One region of the Pseudoalteromonas sp. A757 genome, then DNA from elsewhere that is predicted to be linked to it. Evidence: predicted binding sites of a transcription regulator. Region 1 holds the regulator's gene; the other holds the start of a gene.
The links. The regulator ArgR, encoded in region 1, controls arginine synthesis, uptake and breakdown. The targets are predictions, from matches to a motif close to ANTGAATANNTATTCANT.
Positions count from the first base shown of each region.

Region 2: a site for ArgR is predicted at 1,443-1,460, ahead of DRB05_RS22385 (aspartate aminotransferase family protein). Genes of this name have one in related genera too.

Region 1 covers NZ_QNQN01000074.1:125,746-133,212, reverse strand. Annotated here, with positions in the region: gene DRB05_RS20150 (hypothetical protein) at 1-1,894, opposite strand, end outside; gene DRB05_RS20145 (OB-fold-containig protein) at 1,978-2,589, opposite strand; gene argR (transcriptional regulator ArgR) at 2,993-3,460, opposite strand; gene mdh (malate dehydrogenase) at 3,702-4,634, shown strand; gene serA (phosphoglycerate dehydrogenase) at 4,698-5,927, opposite strand; gene rpiA (ribose-5-phosphate isomerase RpiA) at 5,939-6,592, opposite strand; gene DRB05_RS20120 (5-formyltetrahydrofolate cyclo-ligase) at 6,697-7,326, opposite strand; gene DRB05_RS20115 (hypothetical protein) at 7,323-7,467, opposite strand, start outside.
Region 2 covers NZ_QNQN01000074.1:656,603-664,069, forward strand. Annotated here, with positions in the region: gene astA (arginine N-succinyltransferase) at 1-83, opposite strand, end outside; gene DRB05_RS22385 (aspartate aminotransferase family protein) at 151-1,362, opposite strand; gene DRB05_RS22390 (HDOD domain-containing protein) at 1,720-2,895, opposite strand; gene DRB05_RS22395 (aminodeoxychorismate/anthranilate synthase component II) at 3,109-3,690, opposite strand; gene trpS (tryptophan--tRNA ligase) at 3,878-4,882, opposite strand; gene DRB05_RS22405 (HAD-IA family hydrolase) at 4,908-5,573, opposite strand; gene rpe (ribulose-phosphate 3-epimerase) at 5,573-6,244, opposite strand; gene DRB05_RS22415 (hypothetical protein) at 6,382-6,684, shown strand; gene DRB05_RS22420 (DUF2970 domain-containing protein) at 6,723-6,917, shown strand; gene DRB05_RS22425 (Dam family site-specific DNA-(adenine-N6)-methyltransferase) at 6,937-7,467, opposite strand, start outside.

The sequences.
Region 1 (7,467 bases):
ACTGGTTAAAGAACTGGCCGTCGCCGCCCATAAAGTTGATATCTGCACCGCTCAGCGCTTTACCTAATACTTCAGCCTGACTTGCAGAAACCTGCTTGTTCGCTTCGATATTCGCAAGCGTCAGTTCTTTCTGTTGGTTTAGCTGTAGTGTAAAGCCTTCGTATTCACGGGCGTCTTTATCCATCTTATTAAGTGCTTCCAGCTTCTCCGTAAGGCCTTTAGCTTCTGCCGACATCTTACGCTCAAGGTTGATAGCTTCTGCTTCACCTTGTTTTTCAATTGCCTCAGCCATTGCTGCTTGTACTTCAGCTTCTGCCAAACCAATTTCACGTTTGCCTTGTGCTTCGGCTTCACTTTGCTTCTTAGTTGCTTCAGCCATTGCTGCTTGTACTTCGGCCTCGGCACGGCCAATATCACGTTTACCTTGCGCTTCGGCTTCTAGTTTTTGCTGTAGCACTTTGGCATCTGTTTCGCCTTGTATCGCACTTGCAGTGGCTTTAGCCTTGATGATATCAGCCTCAGCAAGACCTGGTGCGGCAGCCTCAACCTGAGCAGCCTCTGCAAGAATTTTCTTCGACTCAGCGGTCTGGTTCGCAATACGCAGCTCCGCCGCAGCCATTTTTTCCATTTCTCGGGCTTTAAATTCAGCAGCTTGTTCTTTGGCTTTAGCTGCTTCAATATCTTTAACCAACGCCTCTTCGGCTTCTGCTTGAGCAAGAATAATTTTCGCTTGCTTTTCTCGTTCAGCTTCTGCAATACATTGTACGTCTTTGATACGCTCCTGTTCTTCAGCAACGGTTTTCTCTACGGCAACACGTTCGCGTTGGACATCGGCGATTTCTTTTTGCTCGACTTCCAGTGCTTTGGCTTTTTGGATACGTAAAATTTCGGTTTCGCGTTCGCGCTCAATAATTTCTATCTGGCGAGAGCGTGTGACTTTTTCTTCTTCGATGCCGAGTAAGCGAAGGCGATTTTGCTCTGCAACATCGATTTCACGCTGTTTATTGTGTTCTGCAATTGCAATTGCTTCGTCCGCTTTGAGGCGTGCTTCTTCGGCTTTTAAGCGCTCTTCATGCTTAACACGTTCAGCTTCTGCGGCTTCGCGAGCGCGCACTGATTCGATTTCACGGCGCTGTCTTGCGCTAGCGTCTTCTTTTTGTCTCTCGACTTCTGCGGCTTTTTCAAATGCTGCTTGGTTTTGGTTGTCGATTTGTGCTTTTTCATCGCATTTAAGCTGGTTAGTTTCCACGTTTTGGCGTGAGGTTTTTTCGGTAATACGGCGAATACCTTCAGCATCAAGAATGTTATTTGGATCTAACTTGTCGATTGAGGTTTGTTCAAGATAGTCAATTGCGACATCCTCTAACGTATAGCCAGATAAATCTTGTCCAATCACTTCTTTAATAGAATCTCGGAACTCGTTACGATGTGTAAATAGCTCCTCAAAATTCATGCGCTTACCAACGGTTTTCAAGGCTTCGGAGAATTTTGCCTCAAATAATGCTTGTAAGGTTTCTGGTGCCGAGGCACGTGCACAGCCAACTTGTTTCGCAACGCGTAGGATATCTTCTTTGTTTTCGTTTACGCGAATGTAAAAAGTGATGGCGATGTCAGCACGGATATTGTCTTTACAGATCAGGCCGCTATTTTCACGACGCTCCAATACCATGCGGTTAGTTGAAATATCCATGACTTCCATTTTATGGATCACGGGTAGCACAATGCCGCCCGTTGTTGTGACATCAGGCTCATTTTTCATCTTGTTGATGATCAATGCCTGACCCTGTTCGACCTTGCGGTAGAACTTTCCAATCAGAAGTAGAATGGCAAAAATAATGACGATGGATATGCCCACGATTGCGAGCACCGGTCCGAGGTTGTTTAGAAATTCCATGTTTTTTCCTGCGTTGCGCTATGTTGTTTGAGTTGGTACTAGCTATGCCAACTCGTTCCTAAATTCCGTTATTTTCCGTACTATTACCAAGGTTTAGCCACAATCGTGTAGCTATGTGTAAGGGGGTCATGTTCGATAAGTAAGGCATTGTCTCCTAGTGTGAAAGTGTTTTCTTCGTCCGAGCGCACTTCGATAAGTTGCTCTGTTCCTTGAATATATACTCTGGCTTGACCAAACGTGTTGTTAACTCTTGATGTTGCAATAACGCATTCGAGCCCAACCAGCGCTTGCTTTGATGTGGTTTCTTGGCTTTCGAAAAAGCGTCGTAGTGGCCTTACAATGACGGCGGTTAGTGGTAATGCAACAATGAGGCTAGCAAGCATAAATACCGTGCCCATCAGGTAGTAAAAAATGCCATTACCCAGCAGGTAAGCAAAAAACTGTTGCACATAAATACTGGTAATCCAGCCTAGCGCGATGATTAAACTCAATGAAATACTCACTGGGACACCACCAAAAGCGACCTCCCAAAAAGAACCAGAGCTTGCGCCTTCGGCTTCAATATCAACATCGCCTTCTAAGATATCGATATCAGCAAAACCAAGTAAAGCAATTAACCAGAACAACAGCACAATCAGTAGTAGTGTTGAAAAAATAACAGTGGGAAACGTAAATGCAGTATTTAAAAATTCCATTGCTGTTCCTTAGTTCCTTGTATTTCCATTTTTTGCGGTAGGGGGCCTATCAATGTTATTAGGTGTCTCTAATTTGTCAGAGCGATTGAATCCCCGTTCCGTATCATAGGATAGTGAGATGATTGAGTAAAGAGAATAGCGAGCAGATCCAATGAGCTTAAATGCCGCCGAAAATAAGCTATAGAAGCTAATCAATCAGCTTAAAAAACTATCCACGCGTAATGAGAAAATCCCACCTTGCGTTTCTAAAGTTGCCACACACGGACATATTATGTCAAACATTTTTTGCTGTAAAGATAAGCAGTTTATTCTGTTTATTGTAATAGTGAGAAAGCGTAATTGCTCAGAGGAAAGTACCAGAGTAAGTGCTAACTTGTGAGTCAGCACTAATAAAAATAACAGACTAAACGTTATCGAACAGGGTTTTTACTTTGTCTAAAGTAATGTCGATTTCAGAGACTTTTGCAGGCGCAATGAAAATCGTGTCATCGCCAGCAATGGTACCTAATACGCCATCTGCGGTACCTAAAGAGTCAAGTAATCTTGCAATTAATTGTGCAGCCCCCGGGCTGGTTCGAATTATAATCATCATTTCGTTGTGCATAATATCAACGACTAACTGACGCAAAGGACTTTTTGCTGTCGGTACGCTCATTTCTGCGGGTAAACAGTAAACCATTTCTTGCTTAGCATTGCGTGTACGTACAGCACCAAACTTGCTCAGCATGCGCGACACTTTACTCTGACTGACATTGTCAAACCCTTGTTGTTTTAGAGCATCAACAATTTCGCCTTGAGAGCCAAAGTTTTCTTCTTTTAAAATGGCTTTAAATGCTTTGATAAGTGCTTCTTGTTTTTCTTGCGGCTGCATAGTCTGTCTTCTTTTACGGCTAATCTTTAAATTCTACACAAAACCACTAAGATTCCCAAATTTGCGCGACCAAAATGACAGTCGTAAAGCATAAATAGACAAAGTGTCGCGATCTTTACACTTTTATTTAAGACATTAGTCAAAAAATCTCGAAAATAACCGTGATTAATTTGTGTTTAACAGCGCTTTTCATTATCTTTACTGCACACTCAATTCCACCTTCAAATTATGGAGAATTCAAATGAAAGTTGCTGTATTAGGTGCCGCTGGCGGTATCGGTCAAGCTCTATCTTTATTGCTTAAAAATGGTCTTCCAGCTGGCTCTGAGTTAGCGCTTTATGACGTTGCACCTGTTGTACCTGGTGTTGCAGTTGACTTATCTCACATCCCAACTGCGGTAAAAGTAGCGGGTTATGGTAAAGACGACCTAGACCCAGCTCTTGCTGGTGCTGACGTAGTGCTTATCCCAGCTGGTATGCCTCGTAAGCCTGGTATGGACCGTGCTGACCTATTCAACGTTAACGCAGGTATCATCAAGACACTTGCTGAAGGTATCGTTAGAAACTGCCCTAAAGCACTTGTTGGTATCATCACAAACCCAGTAAATGGCACGGTACCAATCGTTGCTGAAGTGTTCAAAAAAGCAGGTACTTATGATCCAGCTCGCGTATTCGGTGTAACAACGCTTGACGTTATCCGCGCTGAAACTTTTATCGCAGAGCTTAAAGGTCTAGACGTTGCTGAAGTTAAGATCCCAGTAATTGGTGGTCACTCAGGTACTACAATTCTACCTCTACTTTCTCAAGTTGAAGGTGTTGAGTTCACTGACGAAGAAGTTGCTTCACTAACAACTCGTATCCAAAACGCGGGTACTGAAGTGGTTGAAGCTAAAGCGGGTGGCGGTTCAGCTACACTTTCAATGGGTGCAGCAGCAGCACGTTTCTGCTTCTCACTAGTGAAAGGCTTACAAGGTGAAGAAGTACTTGAGTACGCATACGTTGAAGGTAACACAGGCGACGCAACATTCTTTGCACAGCCAGTCATCCTTGGTAAAAACGGTGTAGAGAAGTTACTTCCTTACGGTGAGCTAAGCGCGTTTGAGCAAAAAGCAAAAGACGACATGCTAGCGACACTTGAAAAAGACATCAAAGAAGGTGTTGATTTCATGGCGTAAGCCAAATTGATACAAAAAAACCAGTCGCTTCACAGTGACTGGTTTTTTTATGCTTGATTCTTCTTAGTGAAGAATACGTGCTCTGATAGTGCCTTCAACCGCACTTAACTCTTTCAACGCCACTTCAGAGTGGTCACTATCGACGTCGATAACCACGTAACCAATAGATTCATCCGTTTGTAGGTATTGCGCCGCAATATTGATACCGTGCTGAGCGAACGCTTGGTTGATTTGCGTTAATACGCCTGGGCGGTTTACGTGTACGTGCAATAAACGACTTCGGTTTGATAATTCAGGTAGAGAAACCTCTGGGAAGTTAACAGCCGTGACTGTTGAACCGTTATCTGAATACTTCGCCAACTTACCCGCGACTTCCACACCGATGTTTTCTTGTGCTTCTTGGGTAGAACCACCAACGTGTGGGGTTAGCAGAACATTATCAAACTCGCGTAGTGGTGAGACGAATTCTTCATGATTAGATTTTGGCTCAACGGGGAATACATCGATAGCAGCGCCGGAAAGTTTCTTAGCCGCTAATGCTTCAGCTAAGGCGTCGATATCAACAACCGTTCCACGTGATGCGTTAATTAGGATTGCGCCTTGCTTCATCACTTCAATTTCAGCCATGCCAATAAGATTTTTGGTCTGTGGCGTCTCTGGTACATGTAAACTGACTACGTCCGCTCTTTGCAGCAGTTGCGTAAGCGTGTGTAACTGCGTGGCATTGCCGAGCGTTAACTTATCTTCGATGTCATAAAACTCGACGTTCATACCGATATTCTCAGCCATAATGCCGAGCTGGGTGCCGATGTGACCATAACCGATAATACCCAGCGTTTTACCACGGGCTTCGTACGAGCCGTCGGCAGATTTATCCCACTCTCCGCGATGCGCTTTTGCGTTACGTTCAGGAACACGGCGCAGTAACAAGAGAATTTCACCTAATACGAGCTCAGCTACAGAGCGGGTATTAGAAAATGGGGCGTTGAATACGGCGATACCACGTTTTTTAGCAGCATCTAAATCTACTTGGTTGGTGCCGATGCAGAAGCAGCCAATAGCGACCAGCTTTTCAGCCTGTTCTAGTACTGCCTCTGTAAGGTGGGTACGTGAGCGGATCCCGACAAAGTGAGCATCTTTGATCCGCTCGATCAGCTCAGGCTCCGGTAAGGATGTTTTAACGTAGTCTATGTTGCTATAACCGTTGCGCTTTAGTGTCTCAACGGCGCTTTGATGTACGCCTTCTAATAACAAAATTCGAATTTTATCCTTTGATAACGAAACCTTGCTCATCTGTAATCTCACTAGTTGATTTTAGGCCCTTCTGGAGTGCCTGTTATTACAACGTCAGCGCCACGTGCGGCAAATAAGCCGTTAGTCACAACGCCAACAATCTGGTTAATTTTTTCTTCAAGCGCTTTTGCTGCGCTAATTTCTAGGCCATGCACATCAAGAATGACATTGCCGTTATCTGTGATAACGCCTTGGCGGTAAACCGGATCGCCACCTAGTTTTAGTAACTCTCTTGCCACGTAGCTACGCGCCATTGGGATCACTTCAACAGGTAGTGGAAATGCGCCTAGCGTCTCAACATGCTTTGTATTATCAACGATACAAACAAATTTCTTGGCAACTGCTGCAACGATTTTCTCGCGCGTCAGTGCTGCGCCACCACCTTTTATCATTTCGTTGGTGTTATTGATTTCATCTGCGCCATCGACATATACCGCAAGCTCTGACACATCGTTTAACTCGAAAACTTCAATACCAAGTGCTTTTAGCTTCTCTGTTGAGGCTTCAGAGCTTGATACTGCCCCTTTGATTTGATCCTTGATACTGCCAAGCGCATCAATAAAGTGATTTACCGTTGAGCCTGTACCAACCCCAACAATGGTGTTTTCTTCTACATAGTTCAAAGCTGCCCATGCTGCGGCTTTTTTCATTTCATCTTGAGTCATAACGCTACACTTAGTTGTCATTGAAGTTGTATGGAGTATAACTCAATCAAAGTGTCAGCGTCATGGTCAAAAGCGCCTCAAAATGCGCTTAACTATTTGCCTGCTCAATTATTTTTTGGCCAAGTGTACAGTTTGGTTGGAGTGAGGATAGTTGGGAGCGGTACATCCCAAGCAGCTGTTGGTAAGCTTGGAACTTGCTGGCAATCATGAGCAAGACCAACAAGTGCTGGTTTAGCTCGCTGCTCAGCGTAGTGTAACGCCAATGTTCTATCGTAGTACCCACCGCCCATACCGAGGCGATTACCTTGCTCATCAAAAGCAACCAGAGGCATCAAAAGTAAATCCAATGATGCAAGCGGTGCTACTGCTGAGCAATCTAACTTAGGTTCCAAGATAGCATAGCGATTTGCCTTCATGGGTGAGTTTTTTTCATACTTCTGGAAGAGCAGATTAGCATGATTAAAGGGGTGGATTACAGGTAAGAAAACTTGGTGTTTTTTATCCCAAAGTGATTGAATTAAAAGGGATGTATCTAGTTCGCCATCGTTTTGTATATAGACCCCTACATTAGCATTTTTAGGTAGCTCTATATGTTGAAAAAAATTAATGTTTAGGTTTGTCGCAGCTGCTCTCTGTTGCTCTGCTGACAGCGAATTTCTTGCGTTTCTAATCATTTTTCTCAAATTAGTACGAACAACTTGAGATTTATTTATGTTGCTATTAGTTTTATTCATTCTAGCGCGAGCCACTCAGGGAAAAACAAACTTACGCCAAGCAGAATAAATAATACAATGAGTACAGCGAGCAGATAATATAGCCAAGTCTTCGATTTAGCAGGAGGGCTAGGTTCAAAGTCCAACTCATCGAATAGTTCT
Region 2 (7,467 bases), 530 kb from region 1:
GAGGTAAAACCGTGGCCTGATTCGTGAGCAATGTTTAAAAGCGCTGGATAATCGCTTTCTTGGATTGGGCGAAGGATCATCATGAGCCCGCTTACTCCTCAAAAATGTGGATAACAACAAGGCCACCAAAAGGTGACCTTGCAACCAGTATTAAGCGTTGTTAGCAACTACCGCAGCAACGGCTTTTTCGAATCGTGCCATCCCTTCGCGGATGTCAGCTTCTGGAATAACAAGAGACGGAGTGAAACGCACTACGTTTGCGCCTGCAACGAGTGACATCACGCCCTGCTTGATACCTTCAACTAAGAATTCTTTTGCTTTGCCTTCGTACTTTTCAGTGACCACACCACCAAGCAATAGACCTTTACCACGTACTTCTTTGAATACGTTGTACTTTTCGTTGATGTCGTTTAGTAGTTCACGGAATAGCAGCTCTTTTGCTTTTACGCCATCAAGTACTGCTGTTGTATTTACTGTGTCAAATGCCGCTTCTGCAACCGCACACGCCAGCGGGTTACCACCATAGGTAGAACCGTGAGTACCTACTTTTAGGTGTGCTGCAATCTCAGTTGTTGTGATCATCGCACCGATAGGGAAACCACCGCCAAGTGCTTTAGCCGTTGTTAAAATATCTGGCGTTACGTTTAAACCTTGGTAAGCATACAGGTCACCAGTGCGGCCAACACCAGTTTGCACTTCATCAAAAATAAGTAGCGCGTTGTGCTTGTCACACAGCTCGCGAACACCTTTTACAAACTCAGCAGTTGGTGAAATGATACCACCTTCGCCTTGTAGCGGCTCCATCATCACGGCACAAGTGCTGTCTGAGATAAGCGCTTCAAATGCAGCTAAATCGTTATAGTCTGTATGAACGATGTCGCCCGGCTTTGGACCAAAGCCATCAGAGTATGCAGCTTGACCACCTACGGTCACAGTAAAGAAAGTACGGCCGTGGAAACCTTTGTTGAAAGAGATAATTTGTGACTTTTCAGCACCAAATTTATCAAGCGCCCAACGGCGTGCTAGTTTAAGCGCCGCTTCGTTCGCTTCTGCACCTGAGTTTGCAAAATAGACTTTTTCTGCGAACGTCGCATCGGTTAGCTTTTTCGCTAAACGTAGTGCAGGCTCATTCGTCATCACATTAGAAAGGTGCCAAATTTTTTCGCCTTGCTCTTTAAGCGCGCCCACCAAAGCTGGGTGACAATGACCTAGACAGTTAACTGCGATACCACCAGCAAAGTCGATGTACTCACGACCTTCCTGATCCCATACTCGAGAACCTTCACCTTTCACTGGAATTACCGCTGAAGGTGCGTAGTTAGGTACCATTACGTCGTCAAACAATTCACGATTGATAGTCATTTTATTTCCTCATATTTGGTGAGTGAAAGTGCAAACAAGGAGTCATTTCCCTTTGGAGGTCGGCGTGTAGCCGCCACTTGATAGGATATTTATTCACACCAATTCGGTGCTATGTATTTTGACCCGCCCCTTGATGGCACAAAATTCATACGCTCATTATTCCAGAAAAAGCGCTATTTGTCTCACTTATACCACGTTCTCAGCCCTTAGTATTCAAGGGTTTAACATATATTCTCAACTCAAGTGAATAACTATCTAGGGCAGATATTTAGGGCAAAGCAAGCCCCGTGCAGCCTTGCACAGATCATTTAAGATTAGGTTTTGAATGAATAGTCGCAAAAAAAATTTCAATTTTTTTTACAAAATCGTCAACTGTAGGTTATGGAACGCACATTTTGCCAGCTGTTGACGCATTTCCTCGGTAAGTTCCAAATGATTGAGCAAAATTTCCGCTTCATCGTCTTCAATCAACTGACTATCTTTTAAAACAAGTAGTTGTCCGTAGCCATAGGCTTTTTGCATCACTTGCGTCAAAGGTAGTGGGTCGGTAATGTTTTTATGCGCATTAGGTAGATAAGTTTGCGCATACTCTTCCATGACGGCATTAAAGGGCAAATAACGTAACTCCATTTTTTCAATTAACTTACGTGAAATCTCTGCCGAGTGTTCAATCAACAAGTTACGTAAAAATAACGGATCAGGAGATAACTCCATTAATGCGGTGTGTAGGTCTTTTTGCTTTTTGTCTCGTGCTATTTGTACCTTGGCTTGCCATACCTTTTCGAAGGTCCGTAAATAAAGACGGATCAAGGCCACTTTCCCAAGCTCCAGTAACATGCCCAAAGTAAATGCATGTTGCTCTTTTACCCCAAAAAATGGCGCCAGTTCTTTTGCCGCAATAGCCGTGCTCATGCTCAGCTCGCGTAATTTACGCTTCATTAAACCAAATGGTTCTGTAGCATGCGGCATCCAATGTCTCACCGCCATTGTCGGGATGACCATTTGCAAGTTCTCAAGGCCTAAATACCTTAAAGCTAATGCCGGCGTGTCGACCTTAATAGACGTACCTTTGCTGTTTTTTTTGCGATATTGTGGCAAGTTGACTAGCGAAACCAGCTCACGACCCAACCAACTTAAGTCATTGACCAAAGGCTCTAAACGCCCAACCGAAGCTGAGCGCACGGCAAGAATATCTAAGATCGCAGGAACGGAGTCTTGAATACCAATCACTTCATGATAGATATTATCAAGGTCATGCAGCTGCTTTGTGATAGCTTCTTCGATAACGGAATGTAGATGCTTACTCGCTTTAGCAATATATTTGTGATGACTTGTACTACTTTCTTGTCGTTTGGCAGCCGCAGCAATTTCCACCTCTAGCATAGTGCGCTGGGCGATATTCTCACCGTAGCTAATATCAAACGTGTGGATATAGCCTATTTGCTTTTGCGCAAAGTTGAGGCTGATAAGAAGGTCATGGGCACGCTCGGATAGCGCTTGTGCCATTCTAATTTGCTTATTTTCTTGCGTCATGCATGCTACTTATCTAAAAGAAAAATACTGAGTTAAGCACTCAACAGAATCGTCTTACTGACTAACATTATACCAGTAAAAGCAATATTATGATTTGATATTGCGCACAATAGAATCAAAAAGTTATGTATCAAAAACCAGTCTAACCAGCAAAAGCGCAGTAAATATGGATGTATAACACTTAGGCGAAATCCTGTTGGTTTTGTTTAAACTTTAGAAGCGTTTTATAAAGTTATCAAGTAATGCTAAGCCGTGTTCCGTGAGGATAGCTTCTGGGTGAAATTGCACACCTTCAAGTGCTCTATCGGATGCCAAGAGCCCCATAATTTCATCACGCTCCCCCTCTTGTGTCTGTGTCCAAGCCGTTACGGCTAGAGCATTTGGTAAGCTACTTTGCTCAACAACCAAAGAGTGGTAACGGCATACTTCGTATGGTGATGGTAGGCCTTGAAATACGCCTATGTTGTTATGGTGCACTTGAGACGTCTTACCATGCATCACTTGTTTTGCTCGAATGACTTTGCCACCTAAAGCTTGTGCGATAGTTTGATGACCTAGGCAAATGCCGAGAATAGGGATTTGTCCCTGTAGACGTTTTACGACTTCAAGCGAGATCCCAGCTTCATCAGGGCTACAAGGACCTGGAGATAACACAACATATTTAGGATTAAGCTGCTTGATTTGTGAGGCGCTGATTTCATCATTTCGCTTTACCAGCACATCCACATCTAAGTGCTGAAAATACTGCACTAGGTTGTAGGTAAAGGAATCATAGTTATCAATCATCAACAGCATGTAGGTACCACTAAAAGAACCAAGCAGCCTATTCGCCACTGGGGTAAAGATCTTCGTTATAAATCTATTTTATCACGAACTCAACAGGAAGGTTTTCTTATATCTAGTATCTGCTTTAAGCCAAGGGGCTATCGCCCCTTTTAATACAAAAAGACACCATAAATGGTGTCTTTTCTTTGTGTTTTTATCAACCGCGTGGAATAAAACCGACGGCGTCATACACAGCTTTAAGCGTTTTCTCGGCACGAATACTTGCTTTTTCCGCGCCTTTTTTCATGATTTCGTTCAGCAGAGTTTGATCTTCACGGATTTCTTTAAAGCGCGCTTGAATAGGCTCAAGCATATTCACTACCGCATCGGCAGTGTCTTTTTTCAAATGACCGTACATTTTGTCTTCGTACTCTGGCACTAACTCTTCAATTGAGCGTTTAGTTGCAACACTGAGTAGCGTCAGTAAGTTGGACACACCTGGCTTTTCAACACGATCAAAGTAAATCCGTGCTTGCTCATCTGAATCCGTTACCGCTTTTTTCAGCTTTTTCTCTATCTTCTTAGGTTCATCCAACAGCATCACAAAACCATTTGGGTTTTCGTCTGATTTTGACATCTTCTTGCTCGGATCTTGCAGACTCATAACACGAGCGCCAAACTCTGGAATATAAGGTTCTGGGATCTTAAAGACATCGCCATACAGGTTATTAAAGCGCGTTGCGATGTCTCGGGTCAACTCAAGGTGCTGTTTTTGGTCTTCACCAACTGGTACCTGATCCGCTTGATACAATAAAATATCCGCAGCTTGCAATACCGGATAGGCGAATAAGCCAACGTTGACGTTATTGGCGTGCTTTGCTGACTTATCTTTAAACTGCGTCATGCGGTTTAATTCACCCATTTGTGCATAACAGTTCAGTACCCAACCTAGCTGTGCATGCTCAGGAACCTGTGATTGTACAAATAGTGACGATTTATCTGGGTCAATGCCGCAAGCGGTATATAGCGCTACGCCGTCTAATACACGATCGCGTAGTTGCTGTGGTTCTTGGCGAACCGTAATGGCGTGCAAGTCAACCAACATAAAGTAACAATCATGATCGTTTTGTAGTTTAAGCCACTGGTTAATGGCACCTACGTAATTGCCTATTGTCATACCACCGGTTGGCTGAATACCACTTAATACTACAGGTTTACTCATGTCGTTCCTTTATTTCTTCATTGAATTAACGTTGATTGATAATGGGGATAATATCTAAGAATCCATCACAAAGGTACTGTGGATTGAATTCTTTCAAATCGAATCCCTGATTATACCCATAATTTAAAGCAATCACAGGTATCTTAGCGCCCTGAGCGGCCAAAATATCGCTTTTAGAATCGCCAACCATAATTAGCTTATCCGCAGGTATACCTAGACGCTCGGCAGCCAACAATAGTGGTGCTGGTGATGGTTTCTTGTCAGTATCATCACCACAGACGATACAATCAAAATGCGCTGTGAGATTTAATTTATCCAGCAGCTTTAGCGTAAATGCACGATTTTTATTGGTCACGATGGCTTTTGGCACTGTGGCAAATGCAGATAGCCCTGTCTCAACATGCGGATACAAACCCGCATACTGACCAACTAATTCATCATAATGCACTTTAAAACGTTCAATGGCAGTGAGCGCTAAACTGTCCGATAGCGCTTCGCTAACTTCATGGCTACCGCTTAGGCCTCTTTTTACTAACATATCGATGCCGTTACCCACCCATTCACGCACTAGAGCATGACTAACAATTGGATGAGCAAGCTCGCACAAGGTTAAATTGAGCGCCATATACATATCCTCGACGCTATCAACTAACGTGCCATCGAGGTCAAATAAAATACCCTCAAAACGCATTATTTTACCTTTGCTAATTCTTGACGCATGGCGTCTATTACCGCTTTGTAATCGGGTTGATTAAAGATAGCGGAACCCGCAACAAACATGTCTGCACCTGCCGCTGCAACTTCAGCAATGTTATCCACTTTAATACCACCATCAACTTCAAGACGGATCTCGCGACCAGAAGCGTCAATACGTGCCCTTGCTTCTTTTAATTTCTCAAGCGTATGTGGAATAAAGCTTTGTCCACCAAAGCCCGGATTCACCGACATCAATAGAATTTGATCAATTTTATCCATCACATGATCGAGATAATGTAGCGGCGTGCCCGGATTAAATACTAAACCCGCTTTACAACCTGACTCTTTAATCAAAGCAAGGCTTCTGTCTATATGCTCGCTGGCCTCTGGATGAAATGTAATAATGCTCGCCCCTGCTTTAGCAAACTCGGGAATTAGGCTATCTACTGGCTTTATCATCAAGTGTACGTCGATAGGAGCGGTAATTCCGTAATTTCTTAATGCGTCACAAATCATTGGGCCAAAGGTTAAATTTGGCACATAGTGATTATCCATTACATCGAAATGAACCACGTCGGCACCTGCTGTCAGTACCTTTTCAACATCTTCGCCTAACCTCGCAAAATCTGCGGATAGAATGGATGGTGCAATTAAAAAATCAGACATACTTTTCCCCTAAACGTAAGACCGCGTTACTGTACCGTAAATTGCCCAAAATGTCTGCGATTTAAGGTTCTTTATGATTGTGCAATAAACGAACATTGTGTATCATTATAAGATATCTAACTTCTGGGGATAGGGTTATGGTTTCTAGATATAAAGCACGGATTGCTCTGCTTGGTGCGGTATTAGCCGTGTCGGCAGGGGTATTTTCTTTCGACAATGATGAAAATCTTGCCGCAAACTACTCCGCATGCACTTGTAGCACTAGCAATTTAAGTAGTCGAATGAATACAGTGGAGTGTCAGCAAGAAGCGCACACCAGTTGGGCTGCATGGTTGACTGGCGGTAGTTCGAGTGGTCAATTCCATTATTTGGATTTGCTTGAGCTGTTACTTGGCTCTAAAGATAATCAAAGCAGTAGTAAAGTTTCATCTCCCTACTAATATCAGTTGAGCCAATCAACTGGTAAAAGGTAAATACTATGGCTACTTCCAATAGTAAACTCGCGTTAGTTCAAAGTGTCTGTGCAGCAATGTTTGGTGTACAGAGTGGTCAAAAACAAGCATATGACTTTAACAAAAAGCATTTTTGGCCGTTTGCTTTTGCCGGGATCGTTTTTGTAGCCGTCTTTGTCATTGGCTTAATTTGGTTTGTAAATGGTGTAGTGTTGGCTTAGCCCTTTATGCCGCAGCAAATTACGGACGGTGATATAACGCCATTAGCTCGTCAACTTTATTCCGTCCATTACCTTTAGGGCTAATTGTACGTTTTACCTTGATCACATCTAGCTTCGCTTGATTATAAATCTTTCGCGTCCACACCGTATCGTGATTGGAGATTAACACTGGCGTTTGCTTTTCAAAAGCCGCAGTTTCCGCAAGGTTCGCCAGCTGTGCTTGATCGTCTAAATTAAATCCACCTTTCGCATAGCTAGTAAATGACGCAGTTTTACTCAAAGGCACATACGGAGGATCGCAATATACCACAGCGCTCTTTGGAATGGTTTCAAATACTTGGCTGTAACTTTGGCAAGTAAAAGTGGCATACTGGGCTTTTTCAGCAAACACATATAACTCACGTTCTGGAAAGTAAGGCTTTTTGTATTTACCAAAAGGGACGTTAAAAATACCTTTTAAGTTATAACGACATAAGCCATTGTAGCCATGACGATTCATATATAGAAATAGAATCGCACGCTCATACACATCAATGCTTTCGTTAAACTG